DNA from 2 places in the Rhodococcus sp. NPDC003318 genome. Region 2 is predicted to be linked to the other one. Evidence: riboswitches for the same ligand, from Rfam matches in the RefSeq annotation. Region 2 holds a riboswitch; the other holds the start of a gene.
The links. Region 2 has a riboswitch for thiamine pyrophosphate ahead of thiC (phosphomethylpyrimidine synthase ThiC). Riboswitches for the same ligand answer to the same signal wherever they lie in the genome.

Region 1 (15,437 bases), on a different contig from region 2:
CGGCGGCGGAGTTGCGTTGCTGCTCAGCAACGTTCGTGAGCACGGTGCCCCGATCAAGAAGATCGAGAACCAGAGCTCCGGTGTCATCCCGATCATGAAGCTGCTCGAGGACTCGTTCTCGTACGCGAACCAGCTCGGTGCGCGCCAGGGCGCGGGCGCGGTGTACCTGCACGCGCACCACCCCGACATCTACCGCTTCCTCGACACCAAGCGCGAGAACGCGGACGAGAAGATCCGCATCAAGACGCTGTCCCTCGGTGTCGTCATCCCGGACATCACGTTCGAGCTGGCGAAGAAGAACGAGGACATGTACCTCTTCTCGCCGTACGACGTCGAGCGCATCTACGGCAAGCCGTTCGCCGACATCAACGTCACCGAGAAGTACTACGAGATGGTCGACGACAAGCGGATCCGCAAGTCGAAGATCAAGGCGCGCGAGTTCTTCCAGACCGTCGCCGAGCTGCAGTTCGAGTCCGGCTACCCGTACATCATGTACGAGGACACCGTGAACCGGGCCAACCCGATCGCCGGCAAGATCACCCACTCGAACCTGTGCTCGGAGATCCTGCAGGTCTCCACGCCGTCGGAGTACAACGACGACCTGACCTACAGCAAGGTCGGCAAGGACATCTCCTGCAACCTCGGCTCGCTGAACATCGCCAAGGCGATGGACTCGCCGGACTTCGCGCAGACCATCGAGGTGTCGATCCGCGCGCTCACCGCGGTCGCCGACCAGACGTCCATCGACTCAGTCCCGTCGATCCGCAAGGCGAACGACGAGGGCCACGCCATCGGGCTGGGGCAGATGAACCTGCACGGCTACCTGGCGCGTGAGCGGATCCACTACGGCTCCGACGAGGGCATCGACTTCACGAACATCTACTTCTACACGGTGGTGTTCCACGCGATCCGGGCGTCGAACGAGATCGCCAAGGAACGCGGCTCGTACTTCGCGGGCTTCCCCGAGTCGAAGTACGCGTCCGGCGAGTACTTCGACAAGTACACCGACCAGGTGTGGGAGCCGAAGACCGAGAAGGTGCGCACGCTGTTCGCCGACTCCGGCGTCCACATCCCCACCCAGGACGACTGGCGTGAGCTGAAGGCGTCGGTGCAGGAGCACGGCATCTACAACCAGAACCTGCAGGCCGTCCCGCCGACCGGGTCGATCTCGTACATCAACAACTCCACCAGTTCCATCCACCCGGTGGCGTCGAAGATCGAGATCCGCAAGGAAGGCAAGATCGGCCGCGTCTACTACCCGGCGCCCTACCTGACGAACGACAACCTGGAGTACTACCAGGACGCGTACGAGATCGGGTACGAGAAGATCATCGACACCTACGCCGCAGCCACCCAGCACGTGGACCAGGGCCTGTCGCTGACGCTGTTCTTCAAGGACACCGCCACCACCCGCGACCTGAACCGGGCGCAGATCTACGCGTGGCGCAAGGGCATCAAGACGCTCTACTACATCCGCTTGCGGCAGATGGCTCTCGAAGGCACCGAGGTGGAGGGTTGCGTCTCGTGCATGTTGTGACGCTTGCTAACGATTTTTCGAACGGAGTGAGGGCATCGTGAGCCAGAAGATCAAGCTGATCGACCGGGTGTCGGCGATCAACTGGAACCGGGTTCCGGACGAGAAGGACGCGGAGGTGTGGGACCGCCTCACCGGGAACTTCTGGCTGCCGGAGAAGGTGCCGGTCTCGAACGACATCCCGTCGTGGAACACGTTGACCGCGAACGAGAAGCAGCTCACGATGCGCGTCTTCACGGGCCTGACGCTGCTCGACACCATTCAGGGCACCGTCGGCGCCGTCAGCCTCATCCCCGACGCGCTGACCCCGCACGAGGAGGCGGTGTACACCAACATCGCGTTCATGGAGTCGGTGCACGCGAAGTCGTATTCGAGCATCTTCTCGACGCTCTGCTCGACCCGCGAGATCGACGACGCGTTCCGCTGGTCCGAGGAGAACCCGAACCTGCAGCGCAAGGCCGAGATCGTCCTCGAGTACTACAACGGCGACAGCCCGCTCAAGCGGAAGGTCGCCTCGACGCTGCTCGAGTCGTTCCTGTTCTACTCCGGCTTCTACCTGCCGATGTACTGGTCGTCGCGGGCCAAGCTCACCAACACCGCGGACCTCATCCGGCTCATCATCCGCGACGAGGCCGTGCACGGCTACTACATCGGCTACAAGTACCAGAAGGGCCTCGAGCAGCTCACGAAGGAGGAGCGCGAGGACCTCAAGAACTACACGTTCGAGCTGCTGTTCGAGCTGTACGACAACGAGGTCGAGTACACGCAGGACCTCTACGACGAGGTCGGGCTCACCGAGGACGTCAAGAAGTTCCTGCGCTACAACGCGAACAAGGCGTTGATGAACCTCGGCTACGAGGGCCTGTTCCCGAAGGACGAGACGGACGTCAACCCGGCGATCCTGTCGGCGCTGTCGCCGAACGCTGACGAGAACCACGACTTCTTCTCCGGCTCGGGATCGAGCTACGTCATCGGCAAGGCCGTCAACACCGAGGACGAGGACTGGGACTTCTGACCCGGCGCCTCGCACATTTCCGCGGTTGAAGGTGGCCGTCGTTCGGTTCACGCGAACGACGGCCACTTTCGGCCGTTTCGGGCACTTCACGCGTGTCGGTGTCGGGGCTAGCGTCGAACCTGCAGGTTCACCCACACGAGGAGGCGGCGATGAGTGGTCGAGTGGTGCACTTCGAGGTCCCGTTCAGCGACGGGGACCGGGCCCGCGACTTCTACAAGCAGGTGTTCGGCTGGAACTACCAGCAGATGCCGGAGTTCAACTACACCGGCGTCTCGACCGGCCCGACGGCCGAGACCGGAATGCCCGCCGAACCGGGCTACATCGGCGGCGGCATGTTCGAACGTGAACCATCCTTCCCTCAGGGCCCGGTGATCACGATCGACGTCGCGAGCATCGACGACGCGCTGGCGAAGATCACCACCCTCGGCGGGGAGCCTGTGGGGGAGAAGACCGCGGTGGGCGAGATGGGGTACGCCGCCTACTTCAAGGACACCGAAGGCAACGTCATGGGGCTGTGGGAGACGAAGACGTCCTGAGCCCTCGAACCGTCAGCGTTCGAACCACGCCTCCGCCGCGCCGCGCAGCGCCTTCTCGATCCGCCCGATCGAGCTGTCGTTGAGCGGCGTGGGCAGCGCGTCGGGGGCGAACCACCGGACCTCGAGGTTCTCGTCGTCGGCGGGGTGCGGGTCGCCGCCGACGTACCGGGCCAGGAAGCACAGGTCGAGATACTGTGCGCGGTCGCCGTTGGCGTGGGTCAACGGCGCGGTCACGTCGACGCTGGTGAGGCGAAGCAGCTCGACCTCGACTCCGGTCTCCTCGCGGATCTCCCGGACGATCGCCTGCCCCGGCTGCTCGCCCGGCTCGAGGATTCCGGACACGATCGCCCACCGCCCGTTGTCGGCCCTGCGGGTCAACAGGATTCGGCCCGTAGGGTCGACGACGACGGCGCTGACACCGGACAGCCAGAGCGGGGCCTGCCCGATGTGGGCGCGCAGGGCGGTGACGAACTCGGGGACCGGCATCAGACGCCGGACCTCACGGCGCGGGCGCGATCAGTTGGCATAGCCGTTGAGCGACGCGGTGAGGTCGTCGAGGATGCCGCGGGCGGCGATCACGCCGATGCCGGTCATCCAGATCTCGTCGTCGACGACGAAAACCCGCTTGTCCTGGACTGCGCCGAGACCCTCCCACAGGTCGCCGTCCATGATCGCGACGCCCTCGTCGCGTGCCTCGTCGCCGTAGAAGCTGACGTAGATGATGTCGCCCTCGGCCTTGGCGATCTCCTCCTCGCTGAGTTCGGTGAACCGGCGGTCGTCGGCGCCCTCGAGTCGCTGGAACGTGGGCCGCTGGACACCGGCGTCCGCGAGGACCTGACCGGAGAAGCTGTCGGGGCCGTAGACCCGGATGACGCCGGGCATGAACCGTACGACCGAGGCCTGCGTCTCCGAGGAGTTCAGTGAGGCGCCGGTGTCGACCGCGGCCGTCTCGTACGCGTCGAGCGCTGCGACGGCACTCGCGCCGCGACCGAGGGCGGTGCCGTCGAGCTTCAGGTTGTCCTTCCACGTCAGACCGACCTTCTCGGTGAACGTGGTCGGCGCGATCGCGCTCAGCTGGTCGTACAGCTCGGGTGTACGGAACTTCGAGCCGAGGATCAGATCGGGCTGCAGCGCCGCGATCTTCTCGAGGTCGGGCTCCTGCAGGGTGCCCACCGGCTCGACGTCGGCGATGGTCGCGCCGAGATAGGTGGGCTGCGACCCGACCGCTCCGGCGACCGCCGCGCCGACCAGCCGGTCCTGCAGACCCAGCGCGCACACCGTGTCGAGCTTGTCGGTGTCGAGCACCACGATCCGCTGCGGATCCGCCGGGACCACGGTCTCGCCTGCCGCGTGCGCGACGGTGCGGGTGGTGCCGGTCACCCCGGCCGGGTCCACGGGAGCCGTCGGGCCGCAGACGTTCTCGGTGTCGCGGTCGTTGCCCACCACGCCCGCCCCCGCGACGGCCGTGGTGCTGCGCACGATGCTGCTCGCCGCGTCGTCGGTGCCCGACCCGCCGCAGGCGGCCAGGACGAGCGCGGTCACGGCCAGCAGGGCGGCGGGGGCGGTTCGGCGGGCGAGTCTGCGCTCGGGCATGGTGCGGGGCATTCCTCTCGTGGTGGGACGGTCCGAGACTAACCGCGCTGCGGATCGACGCCGAATGCGTCGCCGAGGAGCGGATGCGCGCACAATGGGCTGATGGCTGTCCCGATGAGTCAGGTCCTGGGGAAAGCGGTCGGGGACCTGCGGCATCACCCGGCAGCGCCGCGCATCAGGGCGGTGCGCGACGGGACGGTCGTCGCCGATTCCCGGGACGCGCTGCTGGTGTGGGAGCCCGGACGCATCGTGCCCGGCTATGCGGTACCCGAGTCCGACCTGCACGTGCAGATCGAGGCGTCCCCGACCCGTTCGGCGCCAGTGGAGCCGGCTCCCGTGATCCTTCCGGGCACGCCGTTCGCCGTTCACAGCTGTCAGGGCACCGCGTACGACGTCGTGGCGTCCGGCGAGGTGCTCGCCGGTGCGGCGTTCCGGCCGGCCGACCCGGACCTGTCCGGGGTGCTTCTGCTCGACCTCGATCGGTTCTCCTGGATGGAGGAGGACGAACCGGTGTTCGGTCACCCCCGCGATCCGTTTCACCGGGTGGACGTTCGCCGGGGGTCGCGGCACGTGCGACTGGGACTGGACGGACTCGTGGTCGCGGAGTCGCGCCGGCCTGTTCTGCTGTTCGAGACGACGTTGCCCGCTCGCTACTACCTGCCGCGCGACGACGTTCGTCTGCCGCTGATCGAGAGCGGTACGCGCACCCGGTGCCCATACAAGGGGGAGGCCACCTACTACTCGGTGGCGGCCCTCGGCTCCGCCGGAATCGACATCGCGTGGAGCTACCGGACCCCGCTTCCGGACTGTCCGCTCGTCGCCGGACTCGTCGCCTTCCATCATGAGCGGCTCGACCTCACCGTCGACGGTGTGACCGAACCGCGTCCGCGTCGTGCCTGGTCACAGGACGACGACTGACCTGACGGGGCGCGAAGTACGACACTGGGTAGGACCGACTCCGCGGATCGTGGAGGGACGGTCTACGATTCGTCAGAGCGCAAGCCATGAGGATGTTCGCCTCGCAGCCCGGGGCCGGACGTCCTGAGCGAGCCTGCGGAGCGATCAAGGGCACAAACAGGAGGATCAGTGACTGCGGTAGCGCCCCAGCCAGTCCCAGAGCTGACGGCCAAACGGCCGTTCCCGGCGAGACTGGGACCAAAGGGCTCGTACATCTACAAGATGATCACCACGACCGATCCCAAGGTGCTCGGGATCATGTACATGGTGACGTCGTTCGCGTTCTTCCTCATCGGCGGCCTGATGGCACTGCTGATGCGCTCGGAGCTCGCGGTCCCGGGTCTGCAGTTCCTGTCGAACGAGCAGTTCAACCAGCTGTTCACGATGCACGGCACGATCATGCTGCTGATGTACGCGACCCCGATCGTCTTCGGTTTCGCGAACTACATCCTGCCGCTGCAGATCGGTGCACCCGACGTCGCGTTCCCGCGGCTGAACGCGTTCAGCTACTGGCTGTACCTGTTCGGTTCCACCATCGCGACCGCCGGCTTCATCACCCCCGGTGGCGCCGCTGACTTCGGGTGGACCGCGTACAGCCCGCTGACCGACGCCCTGCACTCTCCCGGTGTCGGCGCCGACATGTGGATCCTGGGCCTCGGCGTGAGCGGACTCGGCACCATCCTCGGTGGTGTCAACATGATCACCACCGTGGTCTGTCTGCGCGCCCCCGGTATGACGATGTTCCGGATGCCGATCTTCACCTGGAACATCCTGGTGACCAGCGTCCTGATCCTGCTCGCCTTCCCGCTGCTGACCGCCGCGCTGCTCGGCCTGTTCGTCGACCGTCACTTCGGTGCCCACATCTTCGACCCCGCCAACGGCGGCGTCATCCTGTGGCAGCACCTGTTCTGGTTCTTCGGCCACCCCGAGGTGTACATCATCGCGCTGCCGTTCTTCGGCATCGTCTCGGAGATCTTCCCGGTCTTCTCGCGCAAGCCGATCTTCGGCTACAGCGGCCTGGTCTACGCCACCCTGGGCATCGCCGCCCTGTCCGTCGCGGTGTGGGCGCACCACATGTACGCCACCGGCGCCATCCTGCTGCCCTTCTTCTCGTTCATGACGTTCCTCATCGCGGTCCCGACCGGTGTGAAGTTCTTCAACTGGATCGGCACCATGTGGAAGGGTCAGCTGACGTTCGAGTCGCCGATGCTGTTCTCGGTCGGCTTCATCGTGACCTTCCTCTTCGGTGGTCTGTCCGGTGTGCTGCTCGCCAGCCCGCCGCTCGACTTCCACGTCAGTGATTCGTACTTCGTCGTCGCGCACTTCCACTACGTGCTCTTCGGCACCATCGTGTTCGCCACCTACGCCGGCATCTACTTCTGGTTCCCGAAGATGACCGGCCGGATGATGGACGAGCGGCTCGCGAAGTGGCACTTCTGGACCACGTTCATCGGGTTCCACACCACGTTCCTGGTGCAGCACTGGCTCGGCAACGAGGGCATGCCGCGGCGCTACGCCGACTACCTGCCCTCCGACGGGTTCACCACGCTGAACACGATCTCCACGATCGGCGCGTTCATCCTCGGTGCCTCGACGCTGCCGTTCCTGTGGAACGTCTTCAAGAGCTACCGCTACGGCGAGGTCGTCACGGTCGACGACCCGTGGGGCTACGGCAACTCCCTGGAGTGGGCGACCAGCTGCCCGCCGCCGCGGCACAACTTCACCGAGCTGCCCCGGATCCGGTCGGAGCGGCCCGCGTTCGAGCTGCACTACCCGCACATGGTCGAGCGGATGCGCGCCGAGGCACACGTCGGCCCCGGACACGGCAACAAGCACGCCGTGCTCGAGGACGCGCACTAGGCGTCGCACGATGACAATGCGATGAGCGGAAGGCCCCGCCCGAGTTCCGGGCGGGGCCTTCCGCTTGCGAAAACCGCTCTTGGCACAATGGACGGCGAAACCCGTGGCAGTCGCCGCGGGATGGGAGGAGTTTCTCGGTGGGTTCGGAAGCCTCGGTGAAGTCGGGGACCACGGTTCTGGTCACGGTGACGGGGCGCGACCGTCCCGGCGTCACCTCGGTGCTGCTGGCCGCGTTGTCCCGGCACCAGGTCAGCCTGCTCGACGTCGAGCAGGTCGTCATCCGGGGTCGGCTGACCCTCGGCGTCCTCGTCGAATGCCCCTCCGACCCGGAGGCGCTGCAGGAGGCGCTCGAGGACGCGATGGCCACCGTGGGGATGACCGTCGACGTCGAGATCGGTGCCGGTGCGGCGGAGCGGCCGGCGCCGTCCACGCACGCCGTCGTCGTGCTCGGCAGCCCGGTGACGGCGCGTTCGTTCAGCCACATCGCCCGGGAACTGGCGAAGCAGGGCGCGAACATCGACTCCATCCGCGGCGTCGCCGACTACCCGGTGACGGGCCTCGAACTGATGGTCACTGCGTCCGACACCAGCGACGAGGCGAACGGGCGACTGCGCACCGGGCTCTCGGAGCTGGCGATGGTCGAGTCCGTCGACATCGCCGTCGAGCGTGCCGGTCTGGCCCGTCGCGCCAAGCGGCTCATCGTGTTCGACGTGGACTCGACGCTCGTGCAGGGCGAGGTGATCGAGATGCTCGCCGCCCACGCCGGGGTCGAGGACAAGGTCCGCGAGGTCACCGAGTCCGCGATGCGCGGTGAGATCGACTTCACCGAGTCGCTGCACCAGCGCGTCGCGACCCTCGCCGGGCTCGACGCCTCGGTGATCGACGAGGTCGGCCAGGCACTGGCCCTGACCCCGGGCGCCCGCACCACCATCCGCACCCTGCGTCGTCTCGGCTACCACTGCGGTGTCGTGTCCGGCGGGTTCCGTCAGGTCATCGAGGGCCTTGCCCACGAACTCGAACTCGACTTCGTCGAGGCGAACACACTCGAGATCGTCGACGGAAAACTCACCGGACGGGTGGTCGGTGACGTGGTGGACCGTGCCGCGAAGGCGGTCGCGTTGCGCAAGTTCGCCGCACAGGTCGGGGTGCCGATGGAGCAGACCGTCGCGGTCGGCGACGGCGCCAACGACATCGACATGCTCAACGCCGCGGGCCTCGGGGTGGCGTTCAACGCCAAGCCGGCGCTGCGGGAGGTCGCGGACACCGCGCTGTCGCACCCGTTCCTCGACGCGGTGCTGTTCGTGCTCGGCGTGACCCGTGACGAGGTCGAGGCAGCCGACGCCGTCGACGGACTGGTGCGCCGGGTCCCGCTGTGACCACCGGTCCGGATGCGGGCTTCGCGGCCCGGCACGCGGTGTTGGCGGCCGGATACGGCCACCGCGCCGATCCGGACGATCCCGCTCTGGTGCTGGCGATGCCGCTGGTGCTGCACATCCCGAAGACGGAGCCTCCGGCCCGGACCGAGGTTCTCGAGGCGGCCGCGGCGGCGACGGTGGCACTGTGCCTCGATCCGCGGGTCGGGGAGGGAACCGACGGCGAGCCGGGGCCGTGGCGGGACAACTATCTGGCGTGGACGGGCGCACGGATCCGCAAGGTGGCGCGACGCGCCAGGGGTGCCCAGTGGACGGCCGTGCAGGACGTCGACGGGGTGACGGTCGAGGTGGACGGTGCGCAGGCGCGCGCCTTCGTGCCCGGACGCGTCGGCGCCCTCGATCAGCGCGTCCGCAAACTTCAGATCGGCGGCACCGACCTCGACCACGACGAGCCTGGTGAACCGGAACCGGGATTGCCGGTGCTGTGGCTGAACGCCGAACTCGGCATGACGGTGGGCAAGGCGGCGGCGCAGGTCGGGCATGCGGCGATGCTGCTGGCCGGAGCGATGTCGGCGGCGCAGGCGCAGGCCTGGGCGTCGGCGGGCTACCGCTGCTCGGTGCGTGACGCGGACGCGCCGACGTGGGCGCGTCTGGTCGGGCTGGTGGACGCCGGCCGTGCGGTCGCCGTCCGCGACGCCGGGTTCACCGAGGTCGCGCCGGGCTCGATGACGGTGATCGCAACGCCGAACGTGCCCGCCGCGACCTGATCGCGGCGGGCACGCGGGACGTCAGCTGTCGAAGCGCTTGTCGACCGCCGCGGCGAAATCGACCTTGCCGGGCAGTTCCCCGGCCTCGGTGAAGGCGTCGGCGATCTCCTGCTCGGATGCGATGACGTCGTCGCTGAGGGTGATCGGCTGCTTGATCGAGCGGGTCCACGTGGTACGTGAGGCGTCCGGGCTGATCGAGGTCAGTTCGGCGTACTTGGCGGACCATTCGTCGAGGTTCTGCTCGGACCAGGCGGTGGCCGCTGCGTAGCGCGTGAGGAAGTCCTCGATCGCGGCTGTCCGGGAGGGGTCGGCGAGTGCCTGATCGGATGCGGCCCAGAAGTTGTAGCCGTTGGCGGCCTCGTCGGCGGTGGCGATCACACGGGCTCCGGATTCCTTCTCCGCGATCGCGGTGTAGGGATCCCAGGTGGCCCAGGCATCGACGTCGCCCTTCGTCAGGGAGGTGTATCCGTCGGCCGGGGAGACGAACACGGTCTCGATGTCGGTGCGGTCGAGGCCGGCCTTCTGCAGCTGCATGAGCAGATTGGCGTGGGCGGAGCTGCCCTTGAAGGTGGCGACCTTCTTGCCCTTCAGGTCGGCCACGGATCCGATGGTGGAGTCCTTGCCGACGAGGATCGCGTCCCCCTTGCCGGTGGCCTCGAGTGCGCCGACGATTTTGATGTCGGCCTTGGACGCGGCACCGAAGATGACCGGGGTGTTGCCGGTCTGTGCGAGGTCGATGCCTCCCGCGCTGGCGGCCTCGATGAGGGGGAGTCCGGCGGTGAAGGTGGAGAATTCCAGCTTGTAGGGCAGGTTCTCGAGCTGACCGGAGGCCTGCAGCAGCACCTCGATGGAGGTGGCCTTCTGGTCACCGACCTTGAGTGTGACGGCCGACAGGTCGACCGGTCCGGTGGGGGCTGCGGCGCTGTCGGAGTCGCCGTCCGATCCGCCGCATGCCGTGAGGGCGAGAGCGGTGGCCGCGGCCACCGCAAGTGCGGCGAGCCGACGCCGACCGGAGCGGCCGAGAATGCGAAGTGTCATGGGGGCTTTCTTTTCCAGTGATCGTGTCTCAGTCGGTGACGCCGAGCAGTGCGAGGAGTCTCGAGGTGTACTCGGTGGCCTCGACGCTGACGCGGCGGCGTGGTCGGGGGAGGTCGATGGGGACCTCGTGGGCGATGCGTCCGTCTTCGAGGACCAATGCGCGGTCTGCAAGCGCAACCGCCTCGGCGACGTCGTGGGTGACGAGCAGAACTCCGAAACCGTGCTCGGTGAACAGTCGGAGCAGCAGGTCGTGGACTGACAGCCGGGTCAGGGCGTCGAGCGCGCCGAACGGTTCGTCGAGGAGCAGCAGTGTCGGTTCGGCGACGAGTGCGCGGGCGAGTGCCGCTCGCTGCGCTTCGCCGCCGGAGAGCGTCAGCGGCCAGGCGTCGCGGCGGTGGCCGAGCGCGACCTCGTCGAGGACTCGTTCGACGTCGGCGCGTCTGCCCGATCGGCGTCTGCGGTCGGGCAGGCCGAGTTCGACGTTGGTTGCGACGTCGAGCCAGGGCACCAGGCGCGGTTCTTGGAACACGACCGTCGGGTGCCCGTCGGTGGTGATGTGGCCCTCGTGGTCGTCGGACAGTCCAGCGAGGGCGCGCAGCAGTGTCGACTTGCCCGAGCCGCTGCGGCCGAGGAGCGCGAAGATCTGGCCGCGGGGGATTTCCAGGTCGATCCCGTCGAGGACGACTCGGCCGTGGAAGCTTTTGCGCAGTCCGGTCACTCGGGCCGCGGGTGCCGTCGCGATGGTGGACTCGTCGAGGGTGTGGCTCATCTGTCGTACTCCTTCACAGGACGCCGGGACGCCATCGCAGCGCCCACACTTCGAGCCAGCGGACGAGCGCGTCGGTGATCAGTCCGAGCAGTCCGTACACCAGCAGGCCGAAGATGACGATGTCGGTGCGGAGGAACTCGCGGGCGTTGTTCAGATGTAGCCGAGGCCCTCGCTGGCGTTGATCTGTTCGGCGACGATCAGGGACAGCCAGGCGATGCCCAGGCTCTGTCGGAGGCCGACGAGGATCAGGGGGAGCGCACCGGGGACGACGAGGCGGCGGAGCCGTTCGGTGCGGCTCAGGCGCAGTACTCGGCCCAGTTCGAGCAGTTTCGGATCGAGCTGCCTGATGCCGGAGAACGTGTTGAGGTACAGCGGGAATGCGACGCCGAGCGCGATGAGGTAGACCTTCGGCTCTTCGCCGATACCGAACCAGATGATGAACAGGGGGATCAGGCCGAACAGGGGTACGGTGCGCAGCATCTGCAGTGGTGGGTCGACGACGTATTCGCCGATTCGGCCGATGCCTGCGACGACACCGAATCCGATGCCGAGGGCGGCGCCGAGCAGGAATCCGAGTAGGACGCGCTGACCGGAGACGACGAGGGCGTCGGCGAGCGCCCCCGACTCGAGGACCTCCAGGCCGGCTTCGAGGATCACCGACGGCGCGGGCAGGATCCGCTCCGACAGCACGCCGCTCTGGCTGCCGATCTGCCACAGGATGAGCAGTGTGAGTGGGGCGAGCGATCGGAGCACTCCGCGACGTCGGTAGAACGCGACGGCGTTGCCGGGTTTGCCCCGTGTGTTCACAGAGGTGGCGGGGCATCCGCTTCGGCGGTAGTCGTCACGGACATTCAACCCTTCGTTTCCGGCAGCCCACCGGGCGGTGGAACAGGGCGCCATCCTGCCCAGGGAGGGCCGGTCGCGGAAGGTTTGCGATCACGGTGATTATTTCGATTGCCGGGGTCGGCTTGGATCGAGACGACCCCGCGTCCTAAGGTGGGCCTCGTCCATCCAGCGCGGGAGCCCGAGCGTCGTCGGGCTGAGAGGGAGCACGGCTGCTCCGACCGTCTCACCTGATCCGGGTCATTCCGGCGTAGGGAGCAGCGCGATGTCCGTCGCACCGTCACATCCATCGGGGCCCGCACCGGCCGAAGCCGCCGAGCCGTCCCTCACCCTCGACACCGTCCCCGCCCGCACCCTCGGTTTCGGTGCGCAGGTCGGACTCTGGGGCAATCTCGGGATCTCACTCCTGCTCCCGGTCGCCGCGACCTTCGCGGTCCTGCCGGGGCAGTCGCTGCTGGCGACGTTGCTGGCCGTCGTGGTCGGCGCCCTGGTCGGATCCACCCTGCTCGGATTGTGCGCGGCCGCGGGTGCCTCGGTCGGCGCCCCCGCCATGGTGATGATGCGCGGGTTGCTCGGCGCACGGCTGTCGGCGTTGCCGACGGTGATCAACCTCGTGCAGTGCGTCGGGTGGGCGACGTTCGAGGTGTTCGTGATCGCGGAAGCCGCGGCGCGGCTGACGGACTGGCAGCGGTGGCCGTTCGTCCTCGTCGCCGGTGTGCTCGCGACGGTGATGGCACTGTACCCGCTGCGGGTGGTGAAGATCCTCGCCCGCTACGCGGTGTGGGCGGCGCTGGCGTCGACCGCGTACCTGCTGGTGAACGTCCTGATGAAGGATCTGCCGTCGCTCACCGACGGCACCTTCGCCGGCTTCTGGACCAGCGTCGACCTGGTGATCGCGATGCCGATCTCCTGGGTGCCGCTGGCGGCCGACTACGCCCGGCACTCCCGGTCGCCACGGGCCGCGTTCTTCGGCGCCACCGTGGGGTACGGCGGCGCGACGATCGCCTTCTTCACCCTCGGTGTCCTCGCGTTCGTCGCGTTCGGGCTCGAGCCCGGCTTCGACATCATCGGCAGCCTGCTGGTGCTGCCCCTGGCCGGTGTGGCCCTGCTGATCCTGCTCGTCGACGAGGTCGACGAGGCGTTCGCCAACATCTACTCGACCGCGATCAGTGCGCAGAACCTGCGGCCGTCGCTGGACCGGCGGTACCTCGTGATCGGTGTCGGTGTCGTCGCGACGCTGCTGGCGCTGACGGTCGACGCGTACAGCTACGAGCCGTTCCTGTTCCTGATCGGCGCCGTGTTCGTGCCGTTGACGGGGACCTTCCTCGCGGCGTTCTACCTGATTCGCCGGGGCACGTGGGACGTGTCCGCGCACGCACCGACGCGCTGGGTGATGTTGGTGCCGTGGGTGTTCGGGTTCGTCGTCTACCAGTTGGTGACGCCGACGTACTTCACCGGCTTCGGTTCCGGCTGGACGCAGTGGTGGACGAATCTCCAGTCGTCGCTGGGGATTCCGTCGACGGGCTGGTCGGCGTCGGTGGCCGCGCTGCTCGTCGCGGGAGTGCTGACCCTGCTGATCGGACTGGTGGGGTCGCGTAAGACGGTGCGGGCGTGAGTCTTTCGGCGCGTCTGCAGGAGAAGGGCCGGCCCCTGCTGATCGAGCAGCTGGCGCACCCGACGGTGACGGGCATCGCCTGCGGCGACCTGGATCCCGCGGCGTTCCGCGGCTGGCTCGAACAGGACTACCTGTACCTGCTCGACTACACCCGGGTGTTCGTGCGGCTCGCGTGGCAGGCGCCGGACGGACACCTCGGCTACCTGGTGGACCTGGCGCACTCGACACTGCACGAGGAGCTGAGCCTGCACCGTGAGCTGTCCGAGCCGTTCGGCGCCGACTTCGACGCCGCGGTGAAGAGTCCGCAGTGCGTCGCGTACACGGAGTTCCTGATCGATGCCGCCGCCGACTACGGCCGCGGACTGGCGGCGCTGCTGCCGTGCATGTGGGGGTACTCGGAACTGGGGGTCGCGCTCGCCGCGAACCCGCCCGCCGACCCGCGCTTCCGACGGTGGGTCGACACCTACGCGGACCCGGGGTTCGCGGCGTTGGCGCAGCGGTGCGCCGAGATGCTGGACGAGGCGGCCCCCGACGAGGCGGTCGCGGAGGAGGCGTTCATGACGGCGATGCGACACGAGCTCGCGTTCTGGGACGCGCGGTGAGCGCGGCGGCGGAGTCGTTGCTCGCGGGGGAGGCGGACCGGTGGCGGGCGATGACCGAGCACCCGTTCGTGCTCGCCACCGCGGACGGCATCCTGCCGGAGGCGGCATTCGACCGGTGGCTGCTCGAGGACCACGTGTTCGTCGTCGAGTTCCGGCGGTTCCTCGCCGGCGTGCTGACCCTCGCCCCCGACGAGCCGTCGCGGGACGTGCTCGCCGGTGGTATCACCGCGCTGACACCGGAACTCGGGCTGTTCCGGGCGGAACTCGAACGCCGCGGGCTCGACAGGGACGGTCACACTCCGAGCGCGGGCTGCCTGGCGTACACGTCGTTCATGATGGCGAGCCTGCACGACGGCTACGAGGTTGCGTCCGCCGTGCTCTACGGCGTCGAGAAGGCGTACCTGGACGCGTGGACCACCGTCCGCACCCGCGCGCGGGAGGCGGGATCGCGCTACCGCGAGTTCATCGACAACTGGAGCGCGCCGCCGTTCGCGACCTACGTCGATGATCTGGGTGCACTGCTCGGCGACGGGGAGCCCTCCGCCGCGCAGCGGCTCGCGTTCGGCCGCGTCGTCGTCTTCGAGCAGCGGTTCTGGGACGCGCTGGTGTGATCGCGTCCGACACGCGGCCGGATCCCGTTGCACGGACGCAACGCTCGTGCGGAATGATGGCTGCCGTGTCCGAACCTGATCCCGATCTGCTCATCGACTTCGACGACGTTCTGATCCGCCGCGGTGGAGTGACCCTGGTGGGTCCGGTGACCTGGAAGGTGGAGCTCGACGAGAAGTGGGTCGTGCTCGGCCCCAACGGCGCCGGCAAGACCTCGTTGCTGCGCATCGCCGCCGGCGAGGTGTACCCGACGTCGGGCAACGCGAACCTGCTCGGCGAGACGCTCGGCCGCGTCGACGTCAACGAACTCAAACCGCGGATCGGGT
Region 2 (15,437 bases):
ACGCCGAGCGGATCTACGACGCGACGCTGCGCGGCATGGACACCCTGTCGATGCGGTTGACCGGCACCACCCAGCGCGGTTCGCTTCCGCTGACGCAGGCGACGATCCTGGTCACCCTCGTGCTGCTCCCGACGATCCTGCTGGTCGCCGGCACGGACTCGGGGATGCGGCTGCACCTGTGGGAGTCGCCGATCCAGTTCGCGGTCGGCCTGATCATGATCGCCGCCGCGCTCGCCGCGACGGTGATGCGCAACCGGCTCGCCGCGGTCATCCTCGTCGGCGTCACCGGCTACGGCTGTGGTGTGATCTTCGCCCTCGACGGCGCACCGGACCTGGCCCTGACCCAGTTCCTCGTCGAGACCCTCACGCTGGTGATCTTCGTGCTGGTGCTGCGCAAGCTGCCCGCCGAGATCGACGAGCGTCAGTCCGTCGGGTTCAAGCCGGCGCGGGCGCTGCTCGGTGTGGCGGTGGGGGCGACGGTGACCGCGCTCGCCGCGGTCGCGATGACCGCCCGCTCCGCCGAGCCCATCTCCGTGCACATGCCGGACCTCGCCTACCACGTCGGCAACGGCAAGAACGTGGTCAACGTGCTGCTCGTCGACATCCGCGCCTGGGACACCCTCGGCGAGATCTCCGTGCTGCTCGTCGCCGCGACGGGCGTCGCGTCGCTGGTGTTCCGCACCCGCCGGTTCGGCACCGCCCCCCGCGTCGCGGACGTGCCCTCGTTCGAGCCGTCGCCGACCGAGACCACGTGGCTGCGCGGCGGCGACCTGATCGATCCGCGGCACCGCTCGCTGGTCCTCGAGGTCACCACCCGGATGATCTTCCCGACCATGATGGTGCTGTCGGTGTACTTCTTCTTCTCCGGGCACAACGCGCCGGGCGGCGGCTTCGCCGGCGGCCTCACCGCGGGCCTGGCGCTGGTACTGCGCTACCTCGCGGGCGGGCGGTACGAGCTCGGGGAGGCCGTTCCCATCGATGCCGGCAAGATCCTCGGCCTCGGTCTGATCTTCTCCGCGGGCACGGCGCTGACGTCGCTGTTCCTCGGTGCCCCCGCGTTGTCGTCGGCGACGATCGAGCTGACCCTCCCGGTGCTCGGCCACATCAAGCTGGTCACCGCGCTGTTCTTCGACCTCGGCGTGTACCTGATCGTCGTCGGACTCGTCCTCGACGTGCTGCGCAGCCTCGGTGCCCGACTCGACGCCGAGGTCGAGAACCGCCCCGAGACCGGGGAGCAGGTGCTGGTCCGGTGAGCGTGAACATCGGTTTCCTCGTCGTCATCGGCGTGCTCGTGTCGTGCGGCGTGTACCTGCTGCTGGAGCGGTCGATCACCAAGATGCTGCTCGGCCTGATGCTGTTCGGCAACGGCGTCAACCTGCTGATCCTCTCGGTCGGCGGCCCGCCCGGCAGCGCTCCGATCGTCGGCCGCACCAACGCCGTGTACGAGCGGATGGCCGACCCCCTCGCGCAGGCGATGATCCTGACCGCGATCGTCATCACGATGGGCATCGCCGCGTTCGTGATGGCGCTGGCGTACCGGTCCTACAAGATCAACACCAAGGACTCCGTCGACGACGACGCCGAGGACACCAAGGTCAAGCGTCGCCGGACCCCCGCGGAGGCCCCCGACCACGACCGTTCGGACGACCCGATCACCGGCGACTCCACGTTCGGCGGCGACGCCTTCGACGACAAGGGCAACCCCATCCCACTCGAACAGCTCACCAACCTCGAGGACCTCGAGGTGTACGAGGACCTGCGCGAAGGCGACTTCGACGAGTTCGATCCCGAAGGCGATGCCGAGCCCCGCGAGGCCCCGGTCGGTGCGTCCGGGGACGACGATCCGCGGGACGATCCCGACGCCGAGTCGGTGCCCACCCCGGGTGGTGATCGCCGATGACGATCTCCCCCGACGTGATGCAGACCCTGACACCGCTGCCGGTGCTGATCCCGATGCTCGCCGCCGCGGTGACACTGATCGGCGGTCGCCGTCCCCGGTTCCAGCGTGCGATCACGATGGCGGCGCTCGTCGCCGGGCTGACGGTCTCCGGTCTGCTGTTGTACCTCGCGGACCGGGACGGCACGTCCGCGCTGCAGGTCGGCGGTTGGGACTCCCCGATCGGCATCACCCTGGTCGTCGACCGGTTGTCGGCGATCATGCTGGTCGTCTCGTACGTCGTGCTGCTCGCCGTCATGGCGTTCGCCGTCGGGCAGGGTATCCACGACGGCACCGAACGGCAGCCGGTGTCGATCTTCCTACCCACCTACCTGGCGCTGACGGCGGGCATCTCCAACGCCTTCCTCGCCGGGGACCTGTTCAACCTGTACGTCGGGTTCGAGGTGCTGCTCGCGGCGTCGTTCGTGCTGCTGACCCTCGGTGCCAGCGCCGACCGGGTCCGCGCGGGCGTCTCGTACGTGATGGTGTCGATGGTGTCGTCGCTGATCTTCCTGATCGGCATCGCCCTCGCCTACGGCGCCACCGGCACCCTGAACATGGCGCAGATGGCGTTGCGGTTCGACGACATCCCGGACGGCACCCGGATGGCGATCTTCGGCGTCCTGCTCGTCGCGTTCGGCATCAAGGCGGCGGTGTTCCCGCTGTCGACCTGGTTGCCCGACTCCTACCCGACCGCGCCCGCCCCGGTGACCGCGGTGTTCGCGGGCCTGCTCACCAAGGTCGGTGTGTACGCGATCATCCGCGCCCACACGCTGCTGTTCCCGCAGGGCGAGCTGGACGACGTGCTGATGGTGTGCGGTCTGCTGACGATGATCGTCGGCATCCTCGGCGCCATCGCCCAGTCCGACATCAAACGACTGCTCTCGTTCACCCTGGTCAGTCACATCGGCTACATGGTGTTCGGCATCGCGCTGTCCACCCAGCAGGGCCTGTCGGGCGCGATCTACTACGTCGCGCACCACATCATCGTGCAGACGACACTGTTCCTCGTCGTGGGGCTCATCGAACGGCAGGCCGGATCGTCGTCGCTGCGCCGGCTCGGCAGTCTCGCCGCCGCCAGCCCGGTCCTGGCGGTCGTCTTCCTGATCCCGGCACTGAACCTCGGCGGGATCCCGCCGTTCTCCGGTTTCATCGGCAAGATCGCGCTGCTGCAGGCCGGCGCCGCCCACCCGAGCGTGCTGTCCTGGGTGCTGGTCGCCGGCGGCACCGCCACCAGCCTGCTGACGCTCTACGTCGTCGCCCGCGTCTGGACCAAGGCGTTCTGGCGGGCCCGCGCGGACGCCCCCGAGGGCGGCCTCGCCGACGTCAGCCCGTCCGCGCTGATCGACGAGTCGGAGGAGGACATCGCGTTCGTCGACCGTGAGGACGTCGGGCGGATGCCCGCGCTGATGCTGGGACCGACCATCGCCCTCGTCGGTGTCGGCGTCGCGCTGACGGTGTTCGCCGGCCAGATCATCGCGGTCACCGACCGGGCCGCGACCGATCTGCAGGACCGGTCGATCTACATCGACGCCGTCCTCGGTCCCGGGTACGTCGAACAGGCCACGGCGGCGGGAGGCGGACGATGACCCGGGAAGTCGCGCTGCGGGCCGGGACACTGGCCTGGCTGACCCTCGTCTGGATCCTGTTGTGGGGCAACGTCAGCGTCGCCAACATCGTCGGCGGGCTGATCGTCGCGATCCTCATCACCGTTCTGCTGCCGCTGCCGCGGGTGCCCGTCGAGGGACGCATCCACCCGTGGTCGATCGTGAAGCTGATCGGTCTGAGCCTCTGGTACGCGGCGCAGTCGAGCGCGCAGGTCGCGTGGCTGGCCGTGCGACCCGGACCTCCCCCGGTGACCGGGGTCCTGCGGTGCCGGCTGGCCATCAAGTCCGACCTCGTGCTCACCCTGTGCGTCGACGTGCTCAACCTGATCCCCGGCACCATGGTGCTCGAGGTCGACCAGGTCAAGCGCATGGTCTACGTCCACGTCCTCGACGTCAGCACCGACAGGGCGGTCCGGCAGTTCTACCGGACCGTTCGCCGGCTCGAGGCGCTGTTCATCGCGTCGTTCGAGCGGGACTCGGAGTGGACGCCGTCCCCGCTGCACGACGCCGTCGACCCCGCCGTCCGAAGGGAGCTCCCGTGACGACCGTTCTCGTGATCGCCGGGGTGATGTTGTCGGTCGCCGCGGTGCTGACCTCGTACCGCCTGCTCGCCGGCCCCGCCACCCTGGACCGGCTCGTCGCGATGGACACCCTCGTCGCGGTCGCGATCTGCGGGCTGGCGGTGTGGGCGACCTTCAGCATGGACACCACGCTGGTGCCGGCGATCGTCGCGCTCTCGCTGGTCGGTTTCGTCGGCTCGGTGTCGGTGGCCCGGTTCCGGGTGCGTGACGACCAGTGAGCACCGCACTCGACGTCCTCGCCGCCGTGTCGATCCTGCTCGGCGCGCTGCTCGCGATGACCGCCGCGATCGGCATCGTCCGCTTCCCCGACACCCTCTCGCGGATGCATGCCGCGACGAAGCCTCAGGTGGTCGGCCTGGTCCTGGTCCTCGCCGGGGCGGTGATCCGACTGCGCGGCAACGTCGACATCTGGATGCTCGTCCTCGTCGGCCTGTTCACACTGCTCACCGCGCCGGTGATCGCGCACACCGTCGGCCGGGTCGCGTATCGGGAGCAGCGCAGTCGCGACGGGATGGGCATCGTCGGCGATCTCGACGACCAGAGCCCACCCACGCGGTAGACCCGCCGCCTCACATACGGGCGAACTCGTCCTCGGGGCCGCGCCCCGCCAACCGGCCCAGCGTCGACTCGGGTGCCGCGAAGAACGTCGCGTGGAAGCCGACGACCACGGCGAGCATCATCCCGAGGATCACCGGCACCGACAGGAGCGGGACCGCGGCGATCGGACCGGCGAGGTAGCGGTAGCCCGTGAGGAGCGCGACGAACGCTGCGGTCCCGCTGCACACGAGCCGGATCCGGGACCGGTCCCAGCCCCGCTCCGGGTCCCGCAGACCGGACTCGATGGTGAGGCTGAGCACGACACCGGCGACGAGGTCGACACCGTAGTGGTAGCCGAAGCCGAGCGTCGCCGCCAGCGTGCAGACCAGCCACGCCGTGCCGCCCCACCGCAGCCAGAACGGTCCCCGCCGGGTGTGCACGAAGATCGCCAACGCCCACGCGGTGTGCAGGCTGGGCATGCAGTTGCGGGGTGCCGGCGAGTCGAACACGAACGACGCCGGGTCGGTGCCGGTCGGCAGGAGCGTCGGCCAGAAGTCGCCGAGCTGTGCGCCGTTCCCTTCGCCGCCGAAGGCGAAGTCGGGCCCGACGACCGGGAAGACGAGGTAGAACAGCGGGCCGATCATCCCGATCGCGAGGAAGGTCCGTACGAGGTGATGCGACGGCCAGCCGTTGCGGAGCTGGTAGAGGGCGACCGCGATCGCCGCGACGGGCAGCTGGATGTACACCCAGTGCAGGACGCCGTATCCGGCGGGGCCGAGCGCGTCGACGACCTGCCCCATCATCCACGAGGGCCGGCCGAACGCGCGGTCGGCGAGTTCGACGTACTGGTCGAGCACCGCGGGCCGGGTCATCACCGTGATCTGCAGCCAGACGTCGCCGATCTTGATCGCGACGGCCAGCATCGCACCGAGACCCGCGCCGAGCAGTGCGCTCCGGCGCAGGTCGCCGGTCCAGCGGACCGCGGCGACCGCGGCGATACCGAGCAGCACCCACGTCGGACCGTTGCCGACCGCGACGGGAGCACCGCCCAGCAGACGCGCCCCGAGGACCACCACGTCGATGCCGACGGCGACGGCCACGGCGATCAGCCGCTGCCGGTTGATCAGTCCGACGAGGCCGAGCGCCAGCGCCGCCCACGGCACGGACATCGACTTGGGCGTACCGACGAAGTCCCGGGTGAGCGACTGCAGCGGTCCCTCGAAGCCCGAGCGGGTGGCGACGAACTGCAGGAACACCAGGGCGACGGCCACAGCGAGGGTCGCGACGAGCGCGACGGGAAACGCCCCGTCCGCGCGTCGCCGGGGCGCGGAGACGGACGAGTCGTCGATCAGCACCTGTACATAGTAAACGGTGCGTGAACTGCGCCTTAACGCTTCAATTCGGCCACGAGGGAATCGACGACGGCGGTCAGGTCACCGCCGTTGTCCGCCGCGACGGCGCGTTGCCTCTGGTAGGACGCGCCGCGCCGCGGGATGTCGGCCACACGGGCCAGTTCGTCCGCACAACCGAGCTCGACCGCCAGCGGCGCCAGCTGCTCGAGCAGGTCGTCGAGGTCCTCGGTGACGAGCCGCTCGTTGCTGTCGGCGTCGAGGATGATCTCCGCGTCCAGGCCGTAGCGGGCGGCGCGCCACTTGTTCTCCTGCACGTGCCACGGCGGCATACCCGGCAGTTCGACCCCGGCCTCGAGCTGCCGGTCGAAGTGGACCACCAGGCAGTGGATCAGCGCCACCAGCGACTCGAGTTCGGCGCGGGTGGACACGCCGTCGCAGACCCGGACCTCGATCGTCCCCCACTGCGGAGCCGGCCGGATGTCCCAGTGCAGCGCGCCGAGCCGTTCGATGACGCCGGTCTTCATCTGGTCGTGCACGAACCCCTCGAACTGCGCCCACGTCTCGAACTGGAACGGCAGGCCGGCGGTCGGCAGCTGCTGGAACATCAGTGCCCGGTTGCTGGCGTATCCGGTGTCGGTGCCCGCCCACATCGGGGACGACGCCGACAGCGCGAGCAGGTGCGGATACTTCACCAGCAGCGCGTTGATGATGGGGAACACCTTGTGCGCCGACGACACCCCGACGTGGACGTGCACGCCCCAGATCAGCATCTGCCGTCCCCACCACTGGGTGCGGTTGATCATCTCGTCGTAGTGCGGGTTCGGTGTCACCTGCTGGGTGGACCACTGCGCGAAGGGGTGGGTGCCCGCACACATCAGTTCGACGTTCTCCCGCGCCGCGGCCCGGCGCAGCAACGCCATCGTCTCGCGCAGGTCGTCCATCGCCTCCGCGGTGGTCGCGCAGATCCCGGTGACGAGTTCGACGGTGTTCCGCAGGAACTCCTTGTGCAGCCGCGCCTCGTGGTCACCGGCCAACTCGTCCGCGGCGGCCAGCACCTGCGCAGCGGTGTTGGACAGGTCGCGCGTGGTCGGGTCGACGAGCGCGACCTCCCACTCGACGCCGATCGTTGGCCGGGGCGAACCGGCGAAGTGCACTGCCACAGCGGAATCCAATCACAGAGAGACGACGACGGCGCCGCGACCGGAACCGGCCGGGGGCCTGGTCGTCCGGTCGCGGCGCCGCGACGAAAGGAGGGTGTTACTCGATCACACCTGTTACTTGATCACACCGCAGGCGACTCGCGCACCGGCGTCACCGGTGTCGAGGGTGGTCTGATCGGGTGCCGGCGCGTACCGGGTGGGGATGTTGGCGAAGTTGTCGGCACCGGCGTGCACGACGATCGCCCGGCCGTCACCGTGGTTCTGCAGGTCCTCGATGGTGAACGCGTCGGTGGTGGTGGTCAGGTTCCCGGTGCCGTTCTGTCCCACGAACAGCGACGGCAGGTCGCCGCTGGCCGGGTGGCCGGTGTGACCCTCGACCTGGAGGTGCCCGCCCGCGGAGGTGAAGTCGCCCTCACAGGTGCCGACCGAGTGGATGTGCAGTCCGTGGAAACCGGGCGCGAGACCGTTCGCGGCGACCGTGACGACAACGCCGTCGCCGGAGCCGACGAAGGTCGCGGTGCCGGCAGCCTTGCCGTCCGCACCCTGCAGAACGACGTTGATCCGCTCGACATGCTCGGAGCTGCCGGAGGTGCCCTCGCTGTGCTCGCCCGCCGGTGCCGCGGCTCCGGTCCAGACCGCCGGAGTGGTGCCCTCGACGTCGCTCGCCTCCTGGTTGGGCGGGCTGCACGCGGTCAGGCCCGCTGCCGCGATCGCAACCATCGGGGTGACCACGCGCAGGGAAACGCGGCGGGACCGGGTCGTCTGCGAATCGCGTCGGGTAAGCAAGGCCATCAAACCGCTCCTTCGAGATGGGCTGGAAGTGCACTGATCATAGCCAGCCGGAGTTGCCGGCCGACCGGTGGTCTACGACGGGGCATAGTTGACGTGCGCGCGGCACGCGGACGGGACTTCCCTAGGGCGAGGTGACGATGACGATCACGCCCGGGGAGGCAGTGGCGATACCGGAGAAGCGCTGTTCGGAGACGATCCCGAGCTCGTCGGCGATCTCCTGCGCGGCCTGCTTCTCCGCCGCCGAGCCGGCGCTGTAGTAAACGGTGGTCCGGGAGACGTTGCCGGTGCTGTAGTTGCCGGTCTCCGACACCGTCCACCCGCCCGATTCGAGGGTGCTCGCCGTCTCCGCGGCGAGCCCGCTGACGGTGCTGTTGTTGAACACGCGGACCGAGACCGACGAGCGGTCGACGGTGCCGCTCGACGCCGACTGGGAGCTTGCCGCGGCGAGCGGGACGGCACTGGCGGCGGGCGTGGTCGTCGTCGGCCGGGCCGACGCACCGGGGCTGTTGGGAACGGCCGACACGGGGGCGACACCGGGTACGACCTCGGTGGCCCGGGATTCGGCGTCCGAGTTGGACAGGCTCATCGCACCGATACCCGCGAACGCGATCGCGAGGGCGATGAGGACCATCGCGAGCGCGCGCAGGGGCGGTCCCGACGATGCTGGCTGCGGGGTGCTCACTGTCTCGACCTTACGGGTCCGCGCATGGTTGCCGGCATCCGACATCCCCTAGGTGACGTCGAACCCGAGCCGGCGTGCCGCGCGTGCCTTCTGCCTGCTCGCCCGCAGGCGGCGCAGACGTTTGACCAGCATCGGGTCCGCGGCGAGGGCTTCCGGACGGTCCACGAGGCCGTTGAGAACCTGGTAGTAGCGGGTCGCGGACATCCCGAAGAGCTCCTTGATGGCGTCCTCCTTGGCGCCCGCGTACTTCCACCACTGCCGCTCGAAGGCGAGAATGTCGTGGTCGCGGCGAGTGAGGCCGTCCTCCCCGACCTCGTTCGCGTCCTGCAGGTCGGTCGGCTCCGAATTCCGGCTACGCGCGGCTGCGCCGTCCATCTCACTCCTCAACGTCGAGCTCCCGCCCAGGCTCAGCGAAGCCAAAAACTCCCCGTCCGCCCGGTCGGCTCCGCGGACCGGGCGGCGAATTACAACCGTGTGCTCCGGATATTCAACCACGGTCCCCCGACAGGATCGCCGGTTCCAACGGGCGCGTCGTTCGGCGGTTCACCCGCCGGTTGCCCCGACCGTCAGCGGGTTCGCCGACCACCGGGGACGGACCCCGCGGCGAGTCCCACTATTCTCTGTGACCATGGCTATTCTTCCGATCCGGATCGTGGGCGACCCGGTGCTGCACGAGCCGACCCAGCCGGTGACGCAGCCCCTGTCCGAGGTGGCGGAGCTCGTCTCCGACATGTACGACACCATGGACGCCGCGAACGGGGTCGGGCTGGCCGCCAACCAGGTCGGTGTCGGCCTGCGTCTGTTCGTCTACGACTGCCCCGACTACGACTCCGATCGGGACGGTGCCCGCCGCCGCGGCGAGGTGATCAACCCCGTTCTCGAGACGTCGGAGATCCCGGAGACCATGCCGGATCCGGAGGACGACGACGAGGGCTGCCTGTCCGTGCCCGGTGAGCAGTTCCCGACCGGCCGGGCGACCTGGGCGAAGGTCACGGGCGTCGACGCGAACGGCGATCCGGTCGAGATCGAGGGCACCGGTTTCTTCGCGCGGATGCTGCAGCACGAGGTCGGGCACCTGGACGGTTTCCTCTACACGGACGTGCTGATCGGCAGGCACGCCCGCGCCGCGAAGAAGATCATCAAGCGGTCCGGCTGGGGCGTTCCGGGCCTGAGCTGGGTTCCGGGCACGGTGGAGGATCCGTTCGGACACGATGACTGACGTCCCCGCCGGGGACGAACACGACGCGCAGACCGTCCGCATCGCGGCGGCGGGACACCGCCCGCCGCGCCCGGGCAACCGCGTGGTCCTGCGGTACAAGTTGCCGCCGGGGTATCCGCAGCCGCTGACCGACATCATCGGGGAGCTCGTCGCCCTGTCACCCGCCGTGGTGGTCCGGGCGCCGGACGGACGCGTCGTGCAGGTGTCTGCGGACCAGGTCGTCGCGCTCAAGACACTGGGCGCGCGTCCGGTGGCGTCCCGGGAGATCCGCGCGCTCGAACTGGCCGCGGCGGACGCCTGGCCGGGCACCGAGCAGACCTGGATCGACGGGTGGTTGCTGCGGTACGGCGACGGTTTCACCCGCCGGGCCAATGCGGCGGCGCCGCTGGGTCGGGCGCACCGGATCGGCGACCTGTACTCCGGTGAGACCCTCGAACGGTTGCGGGCGTGGTACGCCGAGCGGGGCCGGGCGCTGACGCTGCTGCTGCCGGACCGGCTCGGCACGGCACCCGAGGGCTGGACCACGGGTGGCGAGACGCTGGTCATGGCCGCCGACATCGGCAATCTCACCCTGCCCGACGGCACCTCGATCGTCGAGGTGACCGATCGGCCGGGCCCCGACTGGTTGGCGTCCTACCACTATCGCGGTGCGCTACTTCCGGAGCCGGCCCTCGCGGTGCTCTCGGCCGTCCGCGACGGCCGGGTCGCGTTCGGCGCGGTGCGCGGCGGAGCCGAGACGCTGGCGATCACCCGCGCAGCGATCACCGACGCCCCGGACGACCGCCGGTGGGTCGGGCTGGCGGCGGTCGAGGTGGCGCAGGCGCACCGACGTCGCGGGCTCGGGTTCCTGATCTGCGGGGAGATGATCCGCTGGGGCCGCGACCGCGGGGCGACCCACACCTACGTCCAGGTCGAGGAGGACAACGCCGGCGCGATCGCGCTCTACCGCGCCCTCGGGTTCGTCGACCACCACCGCTACCGGTACGCCACCGCACCCACCCCCTGACCCCCACCCCCTTTCGGCTGAAGGCGCCCTTCGTGCGGCCTGATCGCACGAAGGGCACCTTCACCCGGTGGGGTTCGGTGTCGTGGGGCCGAACTACGCTGCGGGCATGCGATTGGCGACGTGGAATGTGAACTCGGTGCGGGCCCGGACCGACCGGGTGGTGGACTGGTTGACGCGGACCGAGACGGACGTCCTGGCGATTCAGGAGACCAAGTGCCGTGACGACCAGTTCCCGACCGAACGCTTCACCGACCTCGGCTACGAGGTCGCGCATGTCGGACTGAGCCAGTGGAACGGTGTCGCGATCATCTCCCGGGTCGGACTCGAGGACGTGCAGGTCGGGTTCGAGGGCCAGCCGGGATTCGCGAAGGCGGCCGCGGACACCCTCGACCTCGCGACGCCGGTCGTGGAGGCCCGCGCGATCGGCGCGACGTGTGGCGGAGTGCGGGTCTGGAGCCTGTACGTGCCGAACGGCCGCGAGTTGGCGGACCCGCACTACGCGTACAAGCTGGACTGGTTGGCGACGCTGCGGGACGATGCCGCGAAATGGCTGGCTGACGACCCGAACGCGCAGATCGCGCTGGTCGGCGACTGGAACGTCGCGGCCACCGACGAGGACGTGTGGGATCCGGCGCTGTTCGTGGGCAAGACGCACACCTCGCAGCCGGAACGCGACGCGTTCTTCGCATTCGAGGAGATCGGGTTCACGGAGGTGACGCGTCAGCACACCCCCGGCCCCGGCGTGTACACCTACTGGGACTACACGCAGCTGCGGTTCCCGAAGCGACAGGGCATGCGCATCGACTACCAGTTCGCCTCGCCGGCGCTCGCCGCGCGGGTCACCTCCGCGTCGATCGACCGGGACGAGCGAAAGGGCAAGGGTGCCAGCGACCACGCCCCGGTCGTCGTCGAGCTGAGCTGAGCGCGCGACGCGTCACGGCGCGTCGTCGACCAGGGTGAGGTACTCGGTGTGGGTGCCGAGGTAGCGCTGCACGTACGTGCACACCGGGTGCACTCGCCACCGCCGGACCCGTGCCTCCTCGAGCACCTCGTGGACGAGGACGGCCGCCCACCCGCGGCCGCCGTGCTCCTCTTTGATCACGGTGTGCATCAGTGCGACGCGGCAGCCGTCCTCCGGCGCGCCGTCGACGCCGCCGACGCCGCCGACGCCGAGGCAGCGGTACCCGAGGATCCCGACCAGTTCGTCGTCGACCCACAGGTCGAAACGCGAGTGCGCGGGATCGTCCTCGACCTGCGCCCGGGCGGGATCGGCGCGCCGCACCGTGACGGGTGCGCGCACCGGACCGTTGTGCCTTCTGAACATGTCGTTCATGCAAGCAGCCGGCCCGCCGCGGCACCGCCCGCACAGCGCGGTGGAGACAAGTTGTCGCCCATCCTTCGTCGAATCGTGGCCGAATCGCCGCCCGGGGGTCAAGTAGGCGTCGTCACACCGCGACGAGCATGTCGCGGTACTCGGGGTGGGCGGCGACGAACCGCTGCACGTAGGTGCAGACCGGGCGGACCCGCCACCCGTAGCGACGGGCCGCGTCGAGCGCTCCCCGCACTATCACGGCGGCGAGTCCGCGATGACCGAAGTCCTCCACGATCACGGTGTGCAGGAACGAGACGATGGGTGCGCCACGCCGGTGCTGCGCGCCGGTGGAACCGCTGTTCGCATCGATGTCGTAGTAGCCGAGGATGCCGACGAGGTCGCCGTTCAGCCACAACTCGAAGCGACTCTGGGACGCATTGTTCGCCACCTCCGCAGTCGGCGTATCCGCAATCATCAGCCTCTCCCTACACCCGTAACAAAATGTGATGCACGCCACTATAGGTGCGGTGTCGCGGCGGGCAACAGGGCTACCCGGAAATTGCCGACCGGACGGCGCCCGAACCGGCCCGCAACCGCCCCCCACTGGCGGTCGCGCGCGACAGCCCGCTATGGTCTCGGGCGACAACTCAACAACCCACGGGGGCTCGCACCAGCGGGCTGAGAGGACGGCTAGCTCTTCGTCGAGCGCTCAGGGCCGTCGACCGTATGAACCTGACCGGGTAATGCCGGCGTAGGGAGATTCTCGATGAGGCACACCTCTGTCACCACCGAGCCGTCCGTCACCACCGGGCCGATCGAGGGGAGCAGCAAGCAGTACCTGGACGTCGACGGGCTGTCGGTCCCGGTCCGGCGCGTCCACCTGACCACCGGGGCACACCTGGACCTGTACGACACCTCCGGCCCGTACACCGACACGAACGCGACGATCGACCTGGAAGCGGGCCTGCCGCCGGTGCGCTCGGCGTGGCCGCGCCCCGCGGGCGCCACCACGCAGCTGGGCTGGGCACGCGCCGGTGTCGTGACCGACGAGATGCGCTATTGCGCTGCCCGCGAAGGTGTTTCACCCGAAGTCGTGCGCGAGGAGGTAGCCGCGGGTCGCGCGGTGATCCCGGCCAACCGCCGCCACCCCGAGCTCGAACCGATGGTGATCGGCAAGCGGTTCGCCGTCAAGGTGAACGCGAACATCGGCAACTCGGCGGTCAGTTCGTCGATCGCCGAGGAGGTCGAGAAGATGGTGTGGGCGACCCGCTGGGGCGCCGACACCATCATGGACCTGTCCACCGGGAAGAACATCCACGAGACCCGGGAGTGGATCCTGCGCAACTCCCCCGTGCCGGTGGGCACGGTGCCGATCTACCAGGCACTCGAGAAGGTCGGCGGGGATCCGACCAAGCTGACGTGGGAGTTGTACCGGGACACCGTGATCGAGCAGTGCGAGCAGGGCGTCGACTACATGACCGTCCACGCCGGTGTGCTGCTGCGGTACGTACCGCTCACCGCGAAGCGGGTCACCGGGATCGTCTCCCGCGGCGGCTCGATCATGGCGGCCTGGTGTCTCGCACACCACCGGGAGTCGTTCCTGTACACGCACTTCGAGGAACTCTGCGAGATCCTCGCGCGCTACGACGTGACGTTCTCGCTCGGCGACGGACTGCGTCCCGGGTCGATCGCGGATGCCAACGACGAGGCCCAGTTCGCCGAACTGCGCACCCTCGGCGAACTCACCACGATCGCGAAATCACATGGCGTGCAGGTGATGATCGAGGGACCGGGCCACGTGCCGATGCACAAGATCGTCGAGAACGTGCGACTCGAGGAGGAGTGGTGCGAGGAGGCGCCGTTCTACACCCTCGGACCGCTCGCCACCGACATCGCGCCCGCCTACGACCACATCACGTCGGCGATCGGTGCCGCGATGATCGCCCAGGCCGGGACCGCGATGCTCTGCTACGTCACCCCGAAAGAGCATCTGGGACTGCCGAACCGGGACGACGTGAAGGTCGGCGTCATCGCGTACAAGATCGCCGCGCACGCGGCGGACCTGGCCAAGGGCCACCCCCGGGCGCAGGAACGTGACGACGCGCTGTCGACGGCGCGCTTCGAGTTCCGCTGGCACGACCAGTTCGCGCTGTCGCTCGACCCGGACACCGCCCGCGAGTACCACGACGAGACGCTGCCCGCCGAGCCGGCGAAGACCGCGCACTTCTGCTCGATGTGCGGCCCGAAGTTCTGCTCGATGCGCATCTCGGCGGACGTCCGCGCCTACGCGGAGGAGCACGGGCTCACCGACGCGGTGGCGTTGGAGGCGGGCATGGCGGAGAAGTCCGCGGAGTTCGCGGGCAGCGGAAGCCAGGTGTACCTGCCCGTCGTTCCCACGGGTCGTTAGGCTCACCGGTTGTGAAGCTGCTGCCGCTGACCCCCGATGGTCAGACTCCCGTTCGCGTCCTCACCATCGCCGGAACCGACTCCGGCGGCGGTGCGGGCATCCAGGCCGATTCGCGCACGATGGCGCTGCTCGGCGTGCACGCCTGCGTCGCGGTCGCGGCCGTGACCGTACAGAACTCGGTGGGGGTCAGCGGTTTTCACGAGATTCCGCCGCAGGTGGTCGCGGACCAGGTGCGGTGCGTCGTCGAGGACATCGGGGTGAGCGCCGCGAAGACCGGGATGCTGGCGTCGACCGCGATCATCGAGTCGGTCGCGCAGGTGTGCGGCGAGGTCGGCATCGGCCGGGGCACCCCGGTGCCGCTGGTCGTCGATCCGGTGTGCGCGTCGATGCACGGTGATCCGCTCCTGCACGAGGAGGCCCTGGACGCGGTCCGGCACACGCTGATCCCGCTGGCGTCGCTCGTCACCCCGAATCTCGACGAGGTCCGGCTGATCACCGGCATCGAGGTGGTCGACGACGCGACGGCGCGGCGGGCGGCGGAGGCGCTGCACGGACTGGGTGCGCAGTGGGCACTGGTCAAGGGCGGGCATCTGCGCACGTCGACCGAGTCGACGGACCTGCTGTTCGACGGGGAGCGTTTCCACGAGTTCACCAGTCCCCGCATCGACACCGGCAACGACCACGGCGGCGGCGACACCCTCGCCGCGTCGATCGCGTCCGCCCTCGCGCACGGGTACCCGATGCCCGACGCCGTCGAGTTCGGGAAGCAGTGGGTCACGCGCTGCCTCGCCGCGTCGTACGACCTCGGGGCGGGGCACGGGCCCGTCTCCCCGCTGTGGCGCCTGC

Region 1: linked by a shared signal. The riboswitch ahead of ACFYVR_RS14670 (purine-cytosine permease family protein) and the one ahead of thiC (phosphomethylpyrimidine synthase ThiC) in region 2 are both predicted to bind thiamine pyrophosphate.

What each region holds. Positions count from the first base shown of each region.
Region 1 is NZ_JBIAOU010000008.1:4,694-20,130, reverse strand. Features, by position in the region: gene nrdE (class 1b ribonucleoside-diphosphate reductase subunit alpha) at 1-1,537, shown strand, start outside; gene nrdF (class 1b ribonucleoside-diphosphate reductase subunit beta) at 1,575-2,549, shown strand; gene ACFYVR_RS14720 (VOC family protein) at 2,699-3,085, shown strand; gene ACFYVR_RS14715 (NUDIX domain-containing protein) at 3,098-3,571, opposite strand; gene ACFYVR_RS14710 (ABC transporter substrate-binding protein) at 3,602-4,678, opposite strand; gene ACFYVR_RS14705 (DUF427 domain-containing protein) at 4,781-5,596, shown strand; gene ctaD (cytochrome c oxidase subunit I) at 5,765-7,495, shown strand; gene serB (phosphoserine phosphatase SerB) at 7,633-8,871, shown strand; gene ACFYVR_RS14690 (peptidyl-tRNA hydrolase) at 8,868-9,635, shown strand; gene ACFYVR_RS14685 (ABC transporter substrate-binding protein) at 9,657-10,673, opposite strand; gene ACFYVR_RS14680 (ABC transporter ATP-binding protein) at 10,702-11,442, opposite strand; partial or broken gene ACFYVR_RS14675 (ABC transporter permease) at 11,456-12,249, opposite strand; TPP riboswitch at 12,449-12,559, shown strand; gene ACFYVR_RS14670 (purine-cytosine permease family protein) at 12,551-13,900, shown strand; gene ACFYVR_RS14665 (TenA family protein) at 13,897-14,502, shown strand; gene ACFYVR_RS14660 (hypothetical protein) at 14,499-15,113, shown strand; gene ACFYVR_RS14655 (ABC transporter ATP-binding protein) at 15,170-15,437, shown strand, end outside.
Region 2 is NZ_JBIAOU010000013.1:106,209-121,645, forward strand. Features, by position in the region: gene ACFYVR_RS19615 (Na+/H+ antiporter subunit A) at 1-1,253, shown strand, start outside; gene ACFYVR_RS19620 (Na(+)/H(+) antiporter subunit C) at 1,250-1,900, shown strand; gene ACFYVR_RS19625 (Na+/H+ antiporter subunit D) at 1,897-3,525, shown strand; gene ACFYVR_RS19630 (Na+/H+ antiporter subunit E) at 3,522-4,085, shown strand; gene ACFYVR_RS19635 (monovalent cation/H+ antiporter complex subunit F) at 4,082-4,342, shown strand; gene mnhG (monovalent cation/H(+) antiporter subunit G) at 4,339-4,683, shown strand; gene ACFYVR_RS19645 (DUF5933 domain-containing protein) at 4,694-6,016, opposite strand; gene ACFYVR_RS19650 (glutamate--cysteine ligase) at 6,049-7,173, opposite strand; gene ACFYVR_RS19655 (superoxide dismutase family protein) at 7,288-7,965, opposite strand; gene ACFYVR_RS19660 (LytR C-terminal domain-containing protein) at 8,087-8,647, opposite strand; gene ACFYVR_RS19665 (DUF3263 domain-containing protein) at 8,696-9,022, opposite strand; gene ACFYVR_RS19670 (peptide deformylase) at 9,276-9,866, shown strand; gene ACFYVR_RS19675 (GNAT family N-acetyltransferase) at 9,949-10,872, shown strand; gene ACFYVR_RS19680 (exodeoxyribonuclease III) at 10,979-11,794, shown strand; gene ACFYVR_RS19685 (GNAT family N-acetyltransferase) at 11,807-12,196, opposite strand; gene ACFYVR_RS19690 (GNAT family N-acetyltransferase) at 12,318-12,659, opposite strand; TPP riboswitch at 12,832-12,959, shown strand; gene thiC (phosphomethylpyrimidine synthase ThiC) at 12,951-14,591, shown strand; gene thiD (bifunctional hydroxymethylpyrimidine kinase/phosphomethylpyrimidine kinase) at 14,603-15,437, shown strand, end outside.